DNA from 4 places in the Phytobacter cepae genome. Region 4 is predicted to be linked to each of the others. Evidence: predicted binding sites of a transcription regulator. Region 4 holds the regulator's gene; each other region holds the start of a gene.
The links. Region 4 encodes CRP, which controls carbon source genes, mostly activating them, when cyclic AMP is high. Its sites were predicted from a motif close to ATGTGANNNNNNTCACAT; they were not measured.
Positions count from the first base shown of each region.

Region 1: the regulator CRP is predicted to act here: its motif matches at 2,310-2,327, upstream of ACUY4Q_RS00750 (PTS mannitol transporter subunit IICBA).
Region 2: the regulator CRP is predicted to act here: its motif matches at 1,477-1,494, upstream of ACUY4Q_RS16100 (ABC-F family ATPase).
Region 3: the regulator CRP is predicted to act here: its motif matches at 2,695-2,712, upstream of garD (galactarate dehydratase).

Region 1 is NZ_CM135107.1:155,769-160,220, reverse strand. It holds gene selA (L-seryl-tRNA(Sec) selenium transferase) at 1-1,231, opposite strand, end outside; gene ACUY4Q_RS00755 (glutathione S-transferase) at 1,326-1,934, opposite strand; gene ACUY4Q_RS00750 (PTS mannitol transporter subunit IICBA) at 2,472-4,382, shown strand.
Region 2 is NZ_CM135107.1:3,428,870-3,433,321, reverse strand. It holds gene ACUY4Q_RS16110 (GntR family transcriptional regulator) at 1-415, shown strand, start outside; gene ldtB (L,D-transpeptidase) at 461-1,381, opposite strand; gene ACUY4Q_RS16100 (ABC-F family ATPase) at 1,597-3,192, shown strand; gene ACUY4Q_RS16095 (glycoside hydrolase family 31 protein) at 3,429-4,452, opposite strand, start outside.
Region 3 is NZ_CM135107.1:646,146-650,597, forward strand. It holds gene ACUY4Q_RS03145 (DeoR family transcriptional regulator) at 125-937, shown strand; gene garD (galactarate dehydratase) at 994-2,565, opposite strand; gene ACUY4Q_RS03155 (MFS transporter) at 2,988-4,322, shown strand; gene garL (2-dehydro-3-deoxyglucarate aldolase) at 4,350-4,452, shown strand, end outside.
Region 4 is NZ_CM135107.1:459,075-463,526, forward strand. It holds gene argD (bifunctional acetylornithine/succinyldiaminopimelate transaminase) at 1-89, shown strand, start outside; gene ACUY4Q_RS02100 (YccS/YhfK family putative transporter) at 86-2,164, opposite strand; gene crp (cAMP-activated global transcriptional regulator CRP) at 2,214-2,846, opposite strand; gene ACUY4Q_RS02110 (OsmC family protein) at 3,154-3,558, shown strand; gene ACUY4Q_RS02115 (phosphoribulokinase) at 3,628-4,452, opposite strand, start outside.

The DNA.
Region 1 (4,452 bases), 300 kb from region 4:
TAAAGGTCAGTGCCGCACTCGGCAGGCGGTCAACGGGCAGTGAACCGCTGCCAATCTGTGAGAGACAGTGCTCTACCCGCAGGGTAAAGCCTGGATAATTTGCGGCCAAAGCCGCCAATAAGCGCTGCGCCTGCTGGTTTATCTCTTCCTGCGAGCGAGTGAGTAAACGCAGCGTCGGCAGGTTTTCGCGCAGTTTTTCCGGGTGCAGGTAGAGGCGCAGCGTGGCATCCAGCGCCGCAAGGGTCATTTTATCTGCCCGCAGCGCGCGCTTCAGCGGGTGGCGCTGAAGCTGCTCAATCAGCGCTTTTTTGCCGACGATAATCCCGGCCTGCGGGCCGCCGAGTAGCTTATCGCCAGAAAAACTCACCAGGCTCACGCCAGCCGCAATCAACGCCTGCACCAGCGGCTCTTTCGGCAATCCATACTCGCTGAGATCCACCAGCGAACCGCTGCCCAGGTCGGCAATCACCGGCACCTTTAGTTCGTCGCCAAGAGAGACCAGCTCGGCTTCATCCACCGTTTTGGTAAAGCCTTCAATGTGATAATTGCTGGTATGGACCTTCATCAGCAGCGCGGTATTGTCATTCACCGCCTGACGATAATCTTTGGCATGAGTGCGGTTGGTGGTACCCACTTCCTGTAACACGCAGCCCGCCTGGCGCATGACGTCGGGGATGCGGAACGCACCGCCAATTTCCACCAGCTCGCCACGAGACACCACCACCTCTTTGCCGCTCGCCGTCGCAGCAAGCATCAGCAATACCGCCGCAGCATTGTTATTCACGATGCAGGCATCTTCAGCCCCCGTCAGGCGGCAAAGCAGGTCCGCCACGGCACGATCGCGGTGGCCCCGCCCGGCATCGTCCAGCGAGTACTCCAGCGTCACCGGTGAGCGCATCGCCTGCGTCACGGCATCAATAGCCGCTTGCGCCTGCAATGCACGTCCGAGATTGGTGTGCAGTACCGTGCCCGTCAGGTTGAAGACTGGCCGCAGGGCACCCATGCTCTCGTTCGCCAGGCGTTGATACGCCGCCTGCGCCCAGTTTTCGCACCAGCCAGGTAATGTCTGTTTCAGCCGCACCGCCTCACGCGCTTCAACCTGTAGCTGGCGTAACGCCGCAGCGACCTGGCGGTGACCAAAGGCGGCCATCAAAGGGGAGAACGCCTCATCACGTAACAGGCGGTCGGTAGAAGGTATCTGAATATAAAGCGACTGAATTTCCGTTGTCATGAGTGAGCCTGGCTGGGTTTGCCCCTCCCGCCGGGAGAGAAGTTCGACGTGAGGGGATTGTACCGCGAGTTGATTCAGGCTGACATAACGGGTATCAAGCCTTCGGCGGTTCGGTACGTGCGAAGCTCTCACGCTGGAACAGATTTTCCACCAGTTTAACCAGTTGAGGCCTGTCGACACACCAGCCAGGAGAGACGTGGCGGAAGTTGAGATAGCCGATGGCGCAGGCAATGGAGATAGTGGCAAGGTCCAGCGCATCCACGCTTAGCGTGCCGTCACTGAGGTAATTTTCCAGCGCATCTAACCCCTTGCTGATTTTCTCCCGTTGACGCAGAAGCTCCGTTTCTGACTGCTGGGCTGCGGGGCGCGCAATTTCCCGTACCGACACCAGGGCAGCATCCATAATACCGTCGGCCAGGGCTTCTATCTGGCGAAGCTTCAGCGCCGCTTTGGGTTCTTTCGGCAGCATGGCCGGGGCCATATCCAGCAAATCAATATATTCAGCAATGATCGGTGAGTCGTACCAGACGTCGCCTTCATCAGTGACCAGCGCGGGCACTTTACCTAACGGGTTGTACTGCATCACATTGTTGATGGCGTTGTAGGGCTGTTCATTCACAAACTCAAAGGTGATGCCCTTCTCCAGCAGAATGACGGAAATTTTGCGCACAAACGGGCTGGTATAGCTGCCAATCAGTTTCATTGCCTTCTCCTTGTCGCCAACTGCAAAGCCTTAAGTATGTACTAAGGTAAACAAATACGACGCCAGACGTTTCATAAATGTGAAAACTTATCTGGATATGTTGGGCCAGCCGCCGCGTGTGCCAGGCGAGGTGAAAGAGAATTACAGGTTGCGATGTGAGCGAAAACCAGAGTTTGCGACCGATCACACTCAGAAAACACCTGGTTAAAATATCTTGTGACGAAGATCACAAATGAATAACAAACCCACCCCAAACATTTGTGATAAGAGTCACATTAATGGGGGTACCACGCTGTTTTTTTGCCCTTTGTTCTTTTTCTACACAACATATTTGTGACGAATATCACGTTAAAGCACGGTACACCCCCTACTTTAACGTGATCTAAGTCACATTGCCGGGCGTCATCTGGACAGTTGGCTGATTCGGTGCGAGATTTCGCATCACAGAACACGGGTCCGGCTACCTCTGCCGCCACGTTAACAACAAAACCTCGGGCTTCCGGCCTGTGCGATAGCAAACATAAGAAGGGGTGTTTTATGTCATCCGATATCAAGATCAGAGTGCAAAGCTTTGGTCGCTTCCTCAGCAACATGGTAATGCCAAATATCGGCGCGTTTATCGCGTGGGGTATTATTACCGCATTGTTTATTCCTACAGGGTGGTTACCGAACGAAACGCTGGCGAAGCTCGTCGGTCCGATGATCACCTACCTGCTGCCGCTGCTCATCGGTTATACCGGTGGTCGTCTGGTGGGTGGCGATCGTGGTGGTGTGGTCGGTGCTATCACCACCATGGGTGTTATCGTCGGTGCGGATATGCCGATGTTCCTCGGTGCAATGATCGCGGGTCCGTTGGGCGGCCTGTGCATTAAGAAATTTGACGCCGCTGTAGACGGTAAGATCAAATCCGGTTTTGAAATGCTGGTGAATAACTTCTCCGCTGGCATCATCGGTATGATCCTGGCGCTGCTGGCGTTTAAAGGTATCGGTCCTGCGGTTGAAGTGTTGTCCAGAGGCCTCGCGGCTGGCGTTAACTTCATGGTTGTGCACGACATGCTGCCGCTGGCGTCCATCTTTGTTGAACCGGCGAAAATCCTGTTCCTCAACAACGCCATCAACCACGGTATCTTCTCGCCGCTGGGTATTCAGCAGTCGAATGAACTCGGCAAGTCTATCTTCTTCCTGATCGAAGCTAACCCGGGTCCGGGGATGGGCGTCCTGCTGGCGTACATGTTCTTCGGTCGTGGTAGTGCACGTCAGTCTGCTGGCGGCGCGGCTATCATCCACTTCCTGGGGGGTATCCACGAAATTTACTTCCCTTACGTGCTGATGAACCCACGTCTGCTGATCGCAGTAATCCTCGGTGGTATGACTGGCGTGTTCACGTTGAGCGTGCTGGGTGGCGGTCTGGTGTCTCCGGCGTCCCCGGGTTCTATCCTGGCCGTGCTGGCAATGACGCCGAAAGGGGCTTACTTCGCGAACATCGCTGCTATCTTCGCTGCGCTGGCTGTTTCCTTCGTTATCTCCGCGATTCTGCTGAAAACCAGCAAAGTCAAAGAAGAAGATGATGATATCGAAGCCGCTACCCGCCGCGTACAGGACATGAAAGCACAGTCTAAAGGGGCGAGTGCTCTGGCGACTGGCGACGTAACCAACGATCTGAGCCACGTACGTAAAATCATCGTTGCCTGTGATGCCGGTATGGGTTCCAGCGCAATGGGTGCAGGCGTGCTGCGCAAAAAAGTCCAGGATGCGGGTCTGACCAACATCTCCGTGACCAACAGCGCTATTAACAGCCTGCCGTCTGATGTTGACCTGGTGATTACCCACCGTGACCTGACCGAGCGTGCGATGCGCCAGGTGCCGCAGGCACAGCACATTTCGCTGACCAACTTCCTCGACAGCGGTCTGTACACCAACCTGACGGAACGCCTGGTTGCTGCGCAACGCCATGCGGATAACACCGTTAAGGTACAGAGCAGCCTGCAGGACAGCTTTGATACCAGCAACAGCAACCTGTTCAAATTAAGCGCTGAAAACGTCTTCTTGGGCCGTACTGCCAGCAACAAAGAAGAAGCGATTCGCTTTGCCGGTGAGCAGCTGGTGAAAGGCGGCTACGTTCAGCCTGAGTACGTTGAAGCAATGCTGGAACGCGAAAAACTGACCCCAACTTACCTGGGTGAGTCTATCGCTGTCCCACACGGCACCGTGGAAGCCAAAGACCGTGTACTGAAAACCGGCGTGGTATTCTGCCAGTATCCGCAAGGCGTACTGTTCGGTGAAGAGCCGGAAGATGTTGCCCGTCTGGTTATCGGTATCGCTGCGCGTAACAACGAGCACATTCAGGTTATTACCAGCCTGACCAACGCTCTGGATGACGAAACCGTCATTGAGCGTCTGGCTAACACCACCAGCGTAGAAGAAGTTCTGGCTCTGCTGAAGGCGTAATGTTCGAACGCTCCCCTGAAAATTCGGGCGGCGGGAAGGCAGGTTACAACACCACTCTGGCCACTTTTCT
Region 2 (4,452 bases), 2.2 Mb from region 4:
TATCAAGTTTGAGCTGCGCTTCCCGACGGAAAAAGAGCAGGCCTCGCTGCTGGTGGGGCCAGACGACCCGGTATATGACTTTATCCGTCTGCGGCTGCTGGAGGGTGAACCGATGTCGCTGGAGTTTACCCTGATGCCGGTGAATCTGGTGCCGGGGTTGAATAAATCCCATCTTGAAAGTTCAGTATTCAGCTATGTACAGGAATCCCTGGCGTTGAAAATCATGGGTTCGTACCGTGTGGTACGAGCGCTGAAGCCGGGCGAAGAAGATAAAAAGTACCTGAACTGTGAAGAGACCGATCCGGTGCTGGAGGTGGAGCAGGTGATTTATCTGGAGGATGGTACGCCGCTGGAGTATGCCCATTGCCACTACCGCTACGATCACGGTGGCGTGATTGTGGTGAATAACGGATAAAAAAAAGCGGGTCTCAGACCCGCTTTTTTAGGGTGTACATGCTGCTTAGTTCAGACGTACCGGCATACCGGAACGGTTCTGGATGGCCTGCTCAACAATGCTTTGATCGACGTCAGACTGGCTGGTCACGCTCTGGACGCTTTTGGTCAACGAGATCGGCACGATTTCACCTTCGTTGAACTGCTCTTCCGTGGTGGACAGCGGGTTATGGACTTCTACATAACGTGAACCGTCTGGCTCGGTGGTCGCTTTTACCGGCTCATCAATGAACTGAACGCGGGTGCCGACCGGCACGTTTTCGAACAGGAATTTGATGTCGTCATTACGCAGACGCACGCAGCCGTGGCTCACGCGCAGACCGATACCGAAGTTGGCGTTGGTGCCATGAATAGCATACAGACGGCCGATGTAGAGCGCATACAGACCCATCGGGTTATCCGGGCCAGCCGGTACAACCGCAGGCAGCGGCTCGCCAGCGGCAATGTATTCAGCGTGCATTTTGGCCGTCGGAGTCCAGGTCGGACCTGCTTTCTTACGTTCAACTTTGGTGGTCCAGTTAATCGGGGTGTCTTTACCCAACTGGCCGATACCGATAGGCAGCACGATGACGGTGTTCGTGCCTTTCGGGTAGTAATAGAGGCGCATTTCAGCACTGTTAATCACGATACCTTCATGCACAGTATCCGGCAGAATCAGCTGCTGCGGGATGTTCATCACCGTACCGCCTTTCGGCAGGAAGGCATCAATACCCGGGTTGGCTTCCGTCATGTTGGAAAGACCCATCTGGTACTCCGCCGCAAAGTACTCCAGCGGCTGGGTATTGCCTTCTGGGATCGTCACGACCTGGTTCTGGCCGACAAGACGACTGCCATCGGTTGGCAGCGGGTAAGTAACAGCAGACGCGGTATTACAAAAGCCTACGACGGCAAACGCCGCCGCTAAAAGCGTTTTTATTTTCATGTTCATGTTGTGCGAGATTCGTGCCACAGGCCGTTGGGTTAATAATGCTTTCTATTGATGGGAGCGCATTATATGTGCATTCCCCCGCGCAGGGAATTCGGATGTGTACTAAATCACACTTTTTTCCCGTTGCTTTCATTTTAGCCCTGCGTTTCGAAGCAGGAATCTAATTCGGAATTGTGGCATAATAGGGTGTTTGTCACACATTTCAGGATACTTCCGTGTTAGTAACCAGCAACGTCACCATGCAGTTCGGCAGCAAGCCGCTCTTTGAAAACATTTCCGTCAAATTTGGCGGCGGCAACCGTTACGGCCTGATCGGCGCTAACGGAAGCGGTAAATCCACCTTTATGAAAATCCTCGGCAGCGACTTAGAGCCTACGCTGGGGAACGTCTCGCTCGATCCTAACGAGCGTATCGGTAAGCTGCGCCAGGATCAGTTTGCCTTCGAAACCTTCACCGTTCTCGATACCGTGATCATGGGTCATGGCGAGCTGTGGGAAGTGAAACAAGAGCGCGACCGCATTTACAGTCTGGCCGAAATGAGCGAAGAAGATGGCTACAAAGTGGCCGATCTCGAAACGCAGTATGGCGAGATGGACGGTTACTCTGCCGAAGCGCGCGCGGGCGAACTGCTGCTGGGCGTCGGTATCCCGGTAGAACAACATTACGGCCTGATGAGTGAAGTCGCTCCGGGCTGGAAGCTGCGTGTCCTGCTGGCTCAGGCGCTGTTCTCTAACCCGGACATCCTGCTGCTCGATGAACCGACGAACAACCTGGACATCGACACTATCCGCTGGCTGGAGCAGACGCTCAACGAGCGTGAAAGCACCATGATCATCATTTCGCACGACCGTCACTTCCTGAACATGGTGTGCACCCACATGGCGGATCTGGACTACGGCGAGCTGCGCGTTTACGCCGGTAACTACGACGAGTACATGACCGCTGCCACCCAGGCGCGTGAACGTCTGCTGGCCGACAACGCCAAGAAAAAAGCGCAGATTGCTGACCTGCAATCCTTCGTTAGCCGCTTTAGCGCCAACGCCTCAAAGTCTCGCCAGGCCACTTCACGTGCGCGTCAGATTGATAAAATCAAACTGGATGAGGTGAAAGCCTCCAGCCGTCAGAACCCGTTCATCCGTTTCGAGCAGGATAAGAAACTGTTCCGTAACGCGCTGGAAGTAGAAGCGCTGACCAAAGGCTTTGACAACGGCCCGCTGTTTAAAAACTTCAACCTGATGATGGAAGTGGGCGAAAAAATTGCCATTATCGGTGCGAACGGCGTGGGTAAATCCACCATGCTGAAAACCCTGGTCGGCGAACTTGCCCCGGACCACGGCACCGTGAAATGGTCTGAAAATGCGCAAATTGGCTACTACGCGCAGGACCATGCCGACGATTTCGATAACGATCTGTCCGTGTTTGACTGGATGAGCCAGTGGAAGCAGGAGGGCGACGATGAGCAGGTGGTTCGTGGTTTCCTCGGCCGCCTGCTGTTCAGCCAGGACGATATCAAGAAACCGGCTAAGGTGCTCTCTGGCGGTGAAAAAGGGCGCATGCTGTTCGGCAAGCTGATGATGCAAAAGCCTAACATTCTGATCATGGATGAACCGACCAACCACCTGGATATGGAATCCATTGAGTCGCTGAACATGGCGCTGGAGATGTATCAGGGCACCCTGATTTTCGTCTCCCATGACCGTGAGTTCGTCAGCTCGCTGGCGACCCGTGTGATTGAAATTACCCCAGAAAAAGTGGTCGACTTCAGCGGTAACTACGAAGATTACCTGCGCAGCAAAGGTATCGATAACTAATTTCCCGTCGTCTTTCACGCTGCAGATGCGTTGGCTTCACCTGTTCACCCCGGTCACTTACTTATGTAAGCTCCCGGGGATTCACAGGTTTGCCGCCTTCCTGCAACGCGAGATACTTAGGGAAAGACGTGTTGCTTCTGTTCCCTCTCCCGGTGGGAGAGGGAGAGGGTGAGGGTGAAAGAAGTGTTGCTTCTGTTCCCTCTCCCGGTGGGAGAGGGTGAGGGCATCAGGCCGCACTACAACACCCATTCACCCCTTTCTTCGCCATTCACCAGTAATTTACGTTTCTCACCCGCCGGTAACGACACCTTCAGCGCTTTCCACGCTGGACGATAATCCCCGCGTGCGTTGATCTTCAGGTTAATGCTTGCGCCGTCACACACCATCTCCCACTCCAGCCATAACGCATTACCCTTCTGGTAACCCCAGCTTTCGCCGTCGTCCTCGAACAGCAGGCCAGACGTGGCGCCAACCCCTTTTACCGGGAACAGCTTAAGCTCGCGCGTATCGTCTTTTTCAACTGACACATGCTTTATGCGTTCACTGAGCGGCAAGCCGGCACCCCCTCTCACCATTAACGGCAGTTTTTCCAGCGGTGCATCGCGCACAATCCACTGGCCGCCGGAGAACCATTCATGGGTGTAAAAATCGTACCAACCCGTTTCGTTTTCAGGCAGCCAGAGGCGGCGCTCACGTTGCCCCGGCTCTACCACGCTGGCGACCAGAATATCGCGGCCAAGCAGGAAATCGTCACACTCCTCAAAGGTCTGCGGGTCGTGCTCGTGGTCGAGGAAGGTTGGGCGCAGCATCGGTTCATCGTCAGCATGTGCCTGCCAAAGCAGCGTATAAAGATACGGCAACAAGCGATAACGAAGTTCAATCGCACTGCGGATAGCCGGTGTCACGCCCGGATACATCCAGGGCTCATTCACCGTGCGATCGTCATTCCACGAGTGAATAGTAAAGCGCGGATGCATCACGCCGTTTTGCACCCAGCGCACAAAGAGTTCAGCATCAGGCTTATCACCGGAAAAACCACCGACATCATGGCCGACGTTAAACAGCCCCGACAAACTCATGCCCAGCCCCATTCGCGTGTTGTAACGCAGCGTGTCCCAGTTGGTGCGGTTATCGCCGCTCCATGTCTGCACATAGCGCTGCATCCCGGCACAACCGGAGCGCGAAATCAGATACGGACGCTTTTGCGGCGCAAAGCGTTGTTGGGCTTCCAGCGAGGCGCGCATCATCAGCAGCGGCATC
Region 3 (4,452 bases), 190 kb from region 4:
AATAAATCGAAAGATATGCATCAAATGCGGTGCCAGAACAAGGAGTACGCCCTTGCATTTCCGTTGAAGAAAGGAGTTAATAAGTTAATCGAAATGAAACGAAAGAATTTATCAGGACCTTTTGATGACGAACAACGATTCTTTGGCGGTAAAGCGGACGACCGGTACCAGCGGCAGGCGTGAACAAATTATTCAACAACTACGCGAACAGGGCAGCGTGCAGGTTAACCAGCTTTCGACCCAGTTTGGGGTCTCAACCGTGACGATTCGCAACGATCTCGCTTTTCTGGAAAAGCAGGGCATTGCGGTACGCGCTTACGGTGGTGCACTGATTTGCGACAGTAATACTCCGCCGGTGTCAGAGCCCACGCTGGAAGATAAAAGTACGCTCAACACTTCTCTCAAGCGCAGCATCGCGCAAGCCGCCGTGGACCTTGTAAGGCCGGGGCATCGCATTATTCTGGACTCCGGCACAACCACTTATGAGATTGCCCGCTTATTACGTGAACATACCGATGTGATTGCGATGACCAACGGGATGAATGTGGCGAATGCATTGCTGGAAGCAGAAGGGGTAGAGCTGTTAATGACCGGCGGTCATCTACGCCGACAGTCGCTCTCTTTTTATGGCGATCGGGCTGAGCAGTCGCTCCAAAATTACCACTTCGATATGCTTTTTCTGGGTGTCGATGCCATTGACCTGGAGCGGGGAGTGAGCACTCATAACGAAGATGAGGCGCGATTAAACCGCCGCATGTGTGAAGTGGCGGAGCGGATTATTGTGGTGACGGACTCCAGCAAATTCAATCATTCAAGTTTGCACAAAATCATAGATACACAACGTATTGATATGGTCATCACGGACGAAAATATTCCGGCTGAAAGTCTGAGTGGGCTGCGTAAGTTAGGGATTGAGGTGGTGCTGATTCAGCCATAAAAAAAGCATGGCCGAAGCCATGCTAAAAATACGATGAGTTTTTTTATAATGATGAATCAGGTCACCGGAGCGGGGTTGAACACCGCCAGTTGGTTGTGCAGACCCCATTGATCCGAGAAGGTTTTCTTACGGCCACTCGCCACATCCAGGATGAAATGGAACAGTTTCCAGCCCACATCCTCGATGGACTCTTCGCCTGTGGCGATGGTGCCCGCGTTAATATCCATCAGGTCAAACCAACGGTTGGCCAGCTCAGTGCGGGTCGCCATCTTGATGACGGGTACTGCCATCAGGCCATACGGTGTACCGCGGCCGGTTGTGAACACCTGAACGGTGATACCGGAAGCCACTTGTTGCGTACCACAGACGAAGTCGCTCGCCGGGGTTGCTGCGTAAATTAAGCCTCGTTTGGTCGGGCGTTGGCCAGGAGAAAGCACTTCAACAATGGCGCTTTTACCGGATTTGGCGATAGAACCCAGGGCTTTTTCCACCACGTTAGCCAGACCGCCTTTTTTGTTACCCGGAGAAGGGTTGGCGCTACGGTCAGTTTTCCCCATATCCAGATAGTTGTCGTACCAGGCCATCTCTTCGAGCAGACGTTTGCCCACTTCTTCGGTTTCTGCACGCGGCGTCAGCAAGTGGATGGCATCACGCACTTCGGTCACTTCAGAGAACATGACGGTTGCGCCACAACGCACAAACAGGTCAGAGGCATAGCCTACGGCCGGGTTCGCGGTCACACCGGAGAAGGCATCACTGCCGCCACACTGCGTGCCCACAACCAGTTCAGATGCCGGGCAGGTTTCACGCTTACGTTGATTCAGTTTCGCCAGATGACGTTCAGCCACTTGCAGAATGTCATCCACCATAGAACGGAAGCCGACATGATGCTCGTCCTGCAGACGCACAATACTTGCGCTGTCTACCGGAATGGCTTGCACATCATCGGTGCCCTGCAACAGACGCTCTGGTTGCAGTTTTTCGCAGCCCAGACCGATAACCATCACTTCGCCACCGAAGTTCGGGTTCAGCGAAATATTATGAATGGTACGGATAGGCACCACGGCTGCGGGGGCATTGATGGCCACACCACAACCATAAAGATGGTTCAGACCGACCACGCCATCGACGTTCGGGTATTTCGGCAGCAGGTCGCGTTCAATGATTTTCACAACATAATCAACCACGCCAGCAACACAATGCACGCTGGTGGTGATGCCGAGCAGATTTTTGGTCCCTACGCTGCCGTCCGCGTTGCGGTAGCCTTCGAAGGTATAGCCTTCCAGCGGCGGCAGTGCTTCGGGTACTTTGGTCGCTAAAGGTAATGTATTCAATGGCGGCGCTTTTGGCAGTTCGACGGTGGATTCGTCGATCCAACTGCCGCGCGCAATGTCTCGCACTGCATAACCAATGACTTCACCGTAACGAACAATCTCACCATGATGTGGAATATCTACCAGCGCAACTTTATGGCCCTGCGGGATATGTTCAATTAACTCTAACCCGTCCGGGAAGCGTGTTCCCGCTTTTAAGCCATTGTCATTAACGATGATCGCGACGTTGTCGGTCTCATGTACTTTAATATAAAACGCCGTAGGCGACTGCTGTCTAATTTCAATGTCGGCCATTGTCAGGTAATCTCCAGCTAACTGTACGATGCATTACTCAAAAAGGAATAAAGTAGAAACGATTCTGTAATTATCACAAATTAAAAACTCGTTTGATGAAATAAGAATGTCAGGAGTTCTAATATTAAAATGTGATCTAAATCACTTATTTCTGCGATGACCCGCCTTGTCTGGGGAGGAATGATAAGATCTGTGCATCAGCGCCCAGGGGTATGTGCATATGCTCAAAAAAATCTTCTTTACCCCTTCCAGAATTGAGCATCACTCCAGTGCGTGGCCTATAGGTGATGATTATACTGAGCGATAATAAAATTAAATATGTCGTTACCTGATATTAGCTTCGAGAGCTTATTTATAAGTCGGGTGATTCTTACATCAAAATAATTATATTTTTAATTTAAGCCGGGCCCGAGAGGTTTGTTATGTCTGTACAAAATAATGTTGAAGTAAAACGGGGTATGCCAACCCGTTATTTAATACTGCTGATAATCTTTATTGTTACTGCAATTAACTATGCAGACCGCGCGACGCTCTCCATTGCGGGAACCGAAGTTGCTAAAGAGTTACAACTTGACTCTGTCTCCATGGGTTACATTTTCTCTGCGTTTGGTTGGGCTTACCTGCTGATGCAGATCCCTGGCGGCTGGCTGCTTGACCGCTTCGGTTCGAAAAAAGTCTATACCTACAGCCTGTTTTTCTGGTCGCTCTTTACCTTTATGCAAGGTTTTGTCGACATCTTCCCGATAGCATGGGCCGGTATCTCCATGTTTATCATGCGTTTCATGCTGGGCTTCTCTGAAGCGCCCTCGTTCCCGGCAAATGCCCGTATCGTGGCGGCCTGGTTCCCGGCAAAAGAGCGTGGTACTGCATCCGCTATCTTTAACTCAGCGCAGTACTTCTCGCTGGCGCTGTTCTCACCCCTGCTGGGTTATCTGACCTTTGCCTGGGGTTGGGAGCACGTGTTTACCGTGATGGGTGCACTGGGCTTTGTGCTGACGGCCATTTGGGTTAAGTACATGCATAACCCAACCGACCACCCTCGTATGAGCCGTGAAGAGCTGGATTACATCTCTGCCAACGGCGCGGTCGTTGACATGGACCACAAAAAAGCCGATGACGGCAGTCAAAAGGGTCCGAAGCTGGATTACATCAAGCAGCTTTTGTCTAACCGTATGATGCTTGGTGTGTTCTTTGGTCAGTACTTCCTGAACACCATTACCTGGTTCTTCCTGACATGGTTCCCGATTTACCTGGTGCAGGAAAAGGGCATGTCGATTCTGAAAGTGGGATTTGTTGCCTCCATCCCGGCGCTCTGCGGCTTTGGTGGCGGTGTGTTAGGCGGTCTGTTCTCTGACTACCTGATCAAGCGCGGCTACTCTCTGACCGTCGCACGTAAGCTTCCTATTGTTCTTGGGATGCTGTTGGCTTCAAGCATCATTCTGTGTAATTACACCGACAACACCGTGCTGGTTATCGCCTTAATGGCACTGGCATTCTTCGGAAAAGGTTTCGGCGCGTTGGGCTGGCCTGTTATCTCCGATGTCGCACCAAAAGAAATTGTGGGTCTGTGCGGCGGCGTGTTTAACGTGTTCGGTAATGTGGCGTCCATTGTTACCCCGTTAGCAATTGGATACATGGTTAAAGAGTTGCATTCTTTCAACGGTGCGTTGGTCTTTGTTGGCTGTTCGGCCCTGATGATGATGGTGTGCTACCTGTTTGTGGTCGGCGACATCAAACGTATGGAATTGAAAAAGTAAGCAACGACAAAATTTAAGGTGCAAAAGATGAGTAACGATATTTTCCCGAACAAATTTAAAGCTGCACTGGCGGCGAATCAGGTTCAAATCGGTTGTTGGTCGGCGCTGGGCAGTCACATCAGCACCGAAG
Region 4 (4,452 bases):
TTGCGCCTGCGCTTATCGTTGAAGAGAGCGATATCGAAGAAGGAATGCGCCGCTTTGCCGGGGCGGTGGCGCAGGTGGTGAACGGCTAACGTCGTAGCCGCCGCGTTAACCAGATGCCGTGATGCGGGCGCTGACGCCATGCCACCGATGAAATGGTGTGCATGGTGCTCAGATGCCCCAGAATACGTTGCAGATGCTGTTCCAGGGTGCTCATTGGGCCGTGGGTCATTGTCTCCGGCGCCTCCAGGATATTCACATCCCCCGACTCTCCCGGCCCGTCATACTCCAGCCGCTGCTGACAGCGTTGCAGGGCAATTTCACAAGACTGTAAATAGCGTTGCGCCAAATCCGGGGTGAGCATAGTGTGCTCGCGGGCCAGCGTGGTCATTGCGTTAATGTGCTCAACGATAAACTGACTGTGGGTAACCCACAATTTCATGTCTGACAGATAGCGTGTATCGAAGCCGGGCTCCTGCATCGCCTGATTAAGCGAGTTGAATAGCGCATTGTGTGCCTGGTTCACACGCATGCGCTGGTATGCGAGCGGAGTGGCCTGCGGGTCGTTGCTGAGAATAAGTTGGATGGCATCCTGATAGGTTTCCAGCGCATCATGAGCATTACGGCGCAATAGACCACTTTGCCACTGCGGCCAGAGCCAGACGACGCCGCCGAAGGCAATCAGGCAGCCGATCAGCGTGTCGATAAGCCGGGCCACGATGAATTGATCGCCATTCAGCGTCAGCAGCTGGAGCGTATATACCGCCGTCAGGGTAAAGCCCACCATGGCCCAACCGTAGCTTTTGCGAATGATAAGGTAACTGACCAGCGTGACAATCAGCATAGTGGCCAGCGTGTAGCCTTCCGGCACGTGGTAGTGCAGCGTGGCGCCGGCGATAATAAGCCCCGCCATGGTCCCCGCCGCCCGGTGCAGAATGCGTACCCGCGTTGCTCCGTAGCCGTTCTGGGTGACAAACATCACCGTCATCATTATCCAGTAGGGTTTCGGCAGATGTAGCGCGCTGCCCATCAGGCTGGCAATACTCAGCATGACGCTTACCCGCGCGGCGTTTCTTAACGCAGCGGATTTAAACGAGAGATAGCTTTTGAGTGCCGGAATCAGCGGCAATCGTCGCTGCTTTTCGGCCATAAGATCGCGAATATAGAGCGGACGTTGGGTGCGCAGCACGCGGGCAATCTGGCTGAAGTGCCAGGCGCAGAACTGGCCTACCGGGTTGTCCGGATGCTGACGGGCGATTTTCTCCAGCGCGCTGATCTGCTTGTCCATATTGAAGCGCTGTGGATAGCGATGATAGAGGATGTCATCCGCAATGACCCGGAGCCGCGCCGCCACGGTTTGCGCGTTCCAGCGAATGACCTCTTCGGCATGGCTACGCTCTACCAGTTCCTGCACCTCCTGCGGCTGATGCAGGCTGACGGAGATATGCTCCTGTAGGTCCAGCGCCACCTGAAAAACCCGCCTTAATCTTTTGTAATCACTGTTCTGATTAGCCGCCAGCATATGCAGTTGCTGGTAACACTGGCTAATCATGTCCACTGCTTTTTGCTGACGTGCCAGCAGTGGGGGGAGGGCTTTTTCCGGGTCCGCATGCTGAGTCAGCAGGCTGTATTTGGCCTCGCAATAATCAGCGAGCTGACGATACAGCAGGCTTAATGACTCGCGCAGCGGCTGCTCTCGCCACAGCCAGAACCAAAAGGCGTTGAAGGCGCCATACCATAGCGTGCCAAGACTGTAGATCAGCAGCGGCTCCCAGACCGGCATATTTCCCGCAAGACTCAGCGTGAAGATGGCGGCAATCAGCGAGGCGGGAAGCAACCTGCCGTGCAGCGCACTGATTTCCGCCGTGACGCCCAGCGTCAGCGCCAGCAGGGTAAGAATGAGCGGCAGAGGAACGTTTTCGAAAAGCAGGAATTGCACCGCGAGGCTGCTGCCAGCAAAGAGCGAACCGCCAATGATCACGCGCTTGAAGAAGCGTTTATGCAGTGTGTCGAGACCAGCTATGTTGCAACAAGCGGGAACTAACGAGAAGAGCAGACCTAAATCCAGTCGACCGGCAATCAGGCCAACGGTCACAGGCAGGCATAACACCAGCGTTTGTCGCAGTGCATAGTTGATTTCGGGGTGGTAAATCAGCCTGCGCCACATGAGGCAAACAAAAACGGCGCACTGCCAGAAGCAATGCGCCGCTCAGAGATTAACGTGTTCCGTACACGACAATAGTTTTACCGTGAGCGGAGATCAGGTTCTGATCTTCCAGCATCTTCAGGATGCGGCCAACGGTTTCACGAGAACAGCCCACGATCTGACCAATTTCCTGACGGGTTATTTTAATTTGCATACCGTCCGGGTGGGTCATTGCGTCGGGTTGTTTCGCCAGATTCAGTAACGTCTGAGCAATACGGCCTGTCACATCGAGGAAGGCGAGGTTGCCGACTTTTTCCGAGGTGACCTGCAGGCGGCGTGCCATCTGCGAGGACAAGCGCATCAGAATATCCGGGTTTACCTGGATCAACTGACGGAATTTTTTGTAGGAAATTTCGGCCACTTCACAAGCGGTCTTGGCGCGTACCCAGGCACTGCGCTCCTGACCTTCTTCGAACAGACCCAGTTCACCAATAAAATCGCCCTGGTTAAGGTAAGAGAGGATCATCTCTTTCCCTTCTTCATCCTTGATGAGCACAGCCACTGAGCCTTTTACGATGTAGTACAACGTTTCCGCTTTTTCACCCTGGTGAATCAGCGTGCTCTTCGACGGGTACTTATGAATATGGCAATGAGACAAGAACCATTCGAGAGTCGGGTCTGTTTGCGGTTTGCCAAGCACCATGCGCGGTTATCCTCTGTTATAAGCTGGCTCCAGTCTCAGGATCTGCGCCCTGTGACTGGGGTTGCAATCTGTCTTCCCGATACCTGGGAAGTGCGCCGTCAGACATGTCTGCGGGCTCTAAGATGTGATGTCCTCTGCGTACATGCATTACATCAATGTATCACTGTAGCATTCAGACTGTTTTAGCATAGGTTTTGCCGCCTGTCTCCTGGTGTCTCGCTTCAGCTTGACGCAGGTCGCCTTCCATTGCGAGTTTTCTTATGTGCGCGTAATCTGTAGAGAAAGTGACATTGCCGGAGTGAATAAAATGCATGCTCGTGTGAAATGGGTCGAAGGTTTAACGTTCCTTGGTGAATCTGCCTCCGGGCACCAGATTCTGATGGACGGTAATTCGGGCGATAAAGCGCCAAGCCCGATGGAAATGGTGCTGATGGCCGCAGGCGGGTGCAGCGCGATTGATGTTGTCTCTATATTGCAGAAAGGCCGTCATGACGTGACGGATTGCGAAGTAAAGCTCACTTCTGAGCGCCGGGAAGAGGCGCCGCGCCTGTTCACCCACATCAATCTGCACTTTATCGTGACGGGTAAGGCACTGAAGGAGGCGGCCGTATCCCGTGCGGTGGATCTCTCTGCCGAGAAGTATTGCTCAGTCGCGTTGATGCTGGAGAAAGCGGCGAATATCACGCATTCGTTTGAAGTGATCGAAGGCTGACGGGTTTAGGGCATTGTGCGGTCTGATGCCCTCACCCTGACCCTCTCCCACGGGGAGAGGGGACTGATATCACTCAATCTTCTTGCCTTCCATCAACCGTTCAACCAGCGGTGTCATGATGAGCTCCATCGCCAGCCCCATTTTGCCTCCCGGCACCACGATTGTATTCATGTGAGAAATAAAAGAACCCTGCAGCATTGCCAGTAGCCAGGGGTAATCAATCCCTTCAAGATTACGGAAATGAATGACGACAAAGCTTTCATCCAGCGATGGAATGACTTTGGCGGCAAAGGGGTTCGATGTATCCACGGTGGGAACGCGCTGAAAGTTGATGTGCGTGCGGGAAAACTGCGGCGTAATGAAGTTGATGTAATCCTCCATTGAACGTACCACGGAGTCCATCACCGCTTCACGGGAATGACCGCGTTCGCCGGTGTCGCGAACCAGCTTCTGCATCCACTCCAGATTCACAATCGGTACCACGCCGACCAGCAGGTCCACATGGCGCGCCACATCATGCTGCGGCGTCACCACCCCGCCGTGCAGGCCTTCGTAAAACAGCACATCCGTCGGTTCCGGCAGCGGTTGCCAGGGGGTAAAGGTTCCTGGCACCTGATTCCATGGCACCGCTTCGTCGTAGGTATGAAGATATTTTCTCGCCTGGCCGGTGCCGGTATGGCCATAATCGACAAACGTCTGCTCCAGCAGGCTGAAGTCGTTAGCCTCCGGGCCAAAGTAGCTGATGTGGCGACCTGAATCGCGCGCCTTGCGGATAGCCATGTCCATTTCAGGGCGTGTATACCGGTGAAAGCTGTCGCCTTCCACTTCAGCGGCGTGCAAATTCAATTGGGCGAAAATTTTACGAAAGGCAAGGCTGGTGGTGGTGGTTCCCGC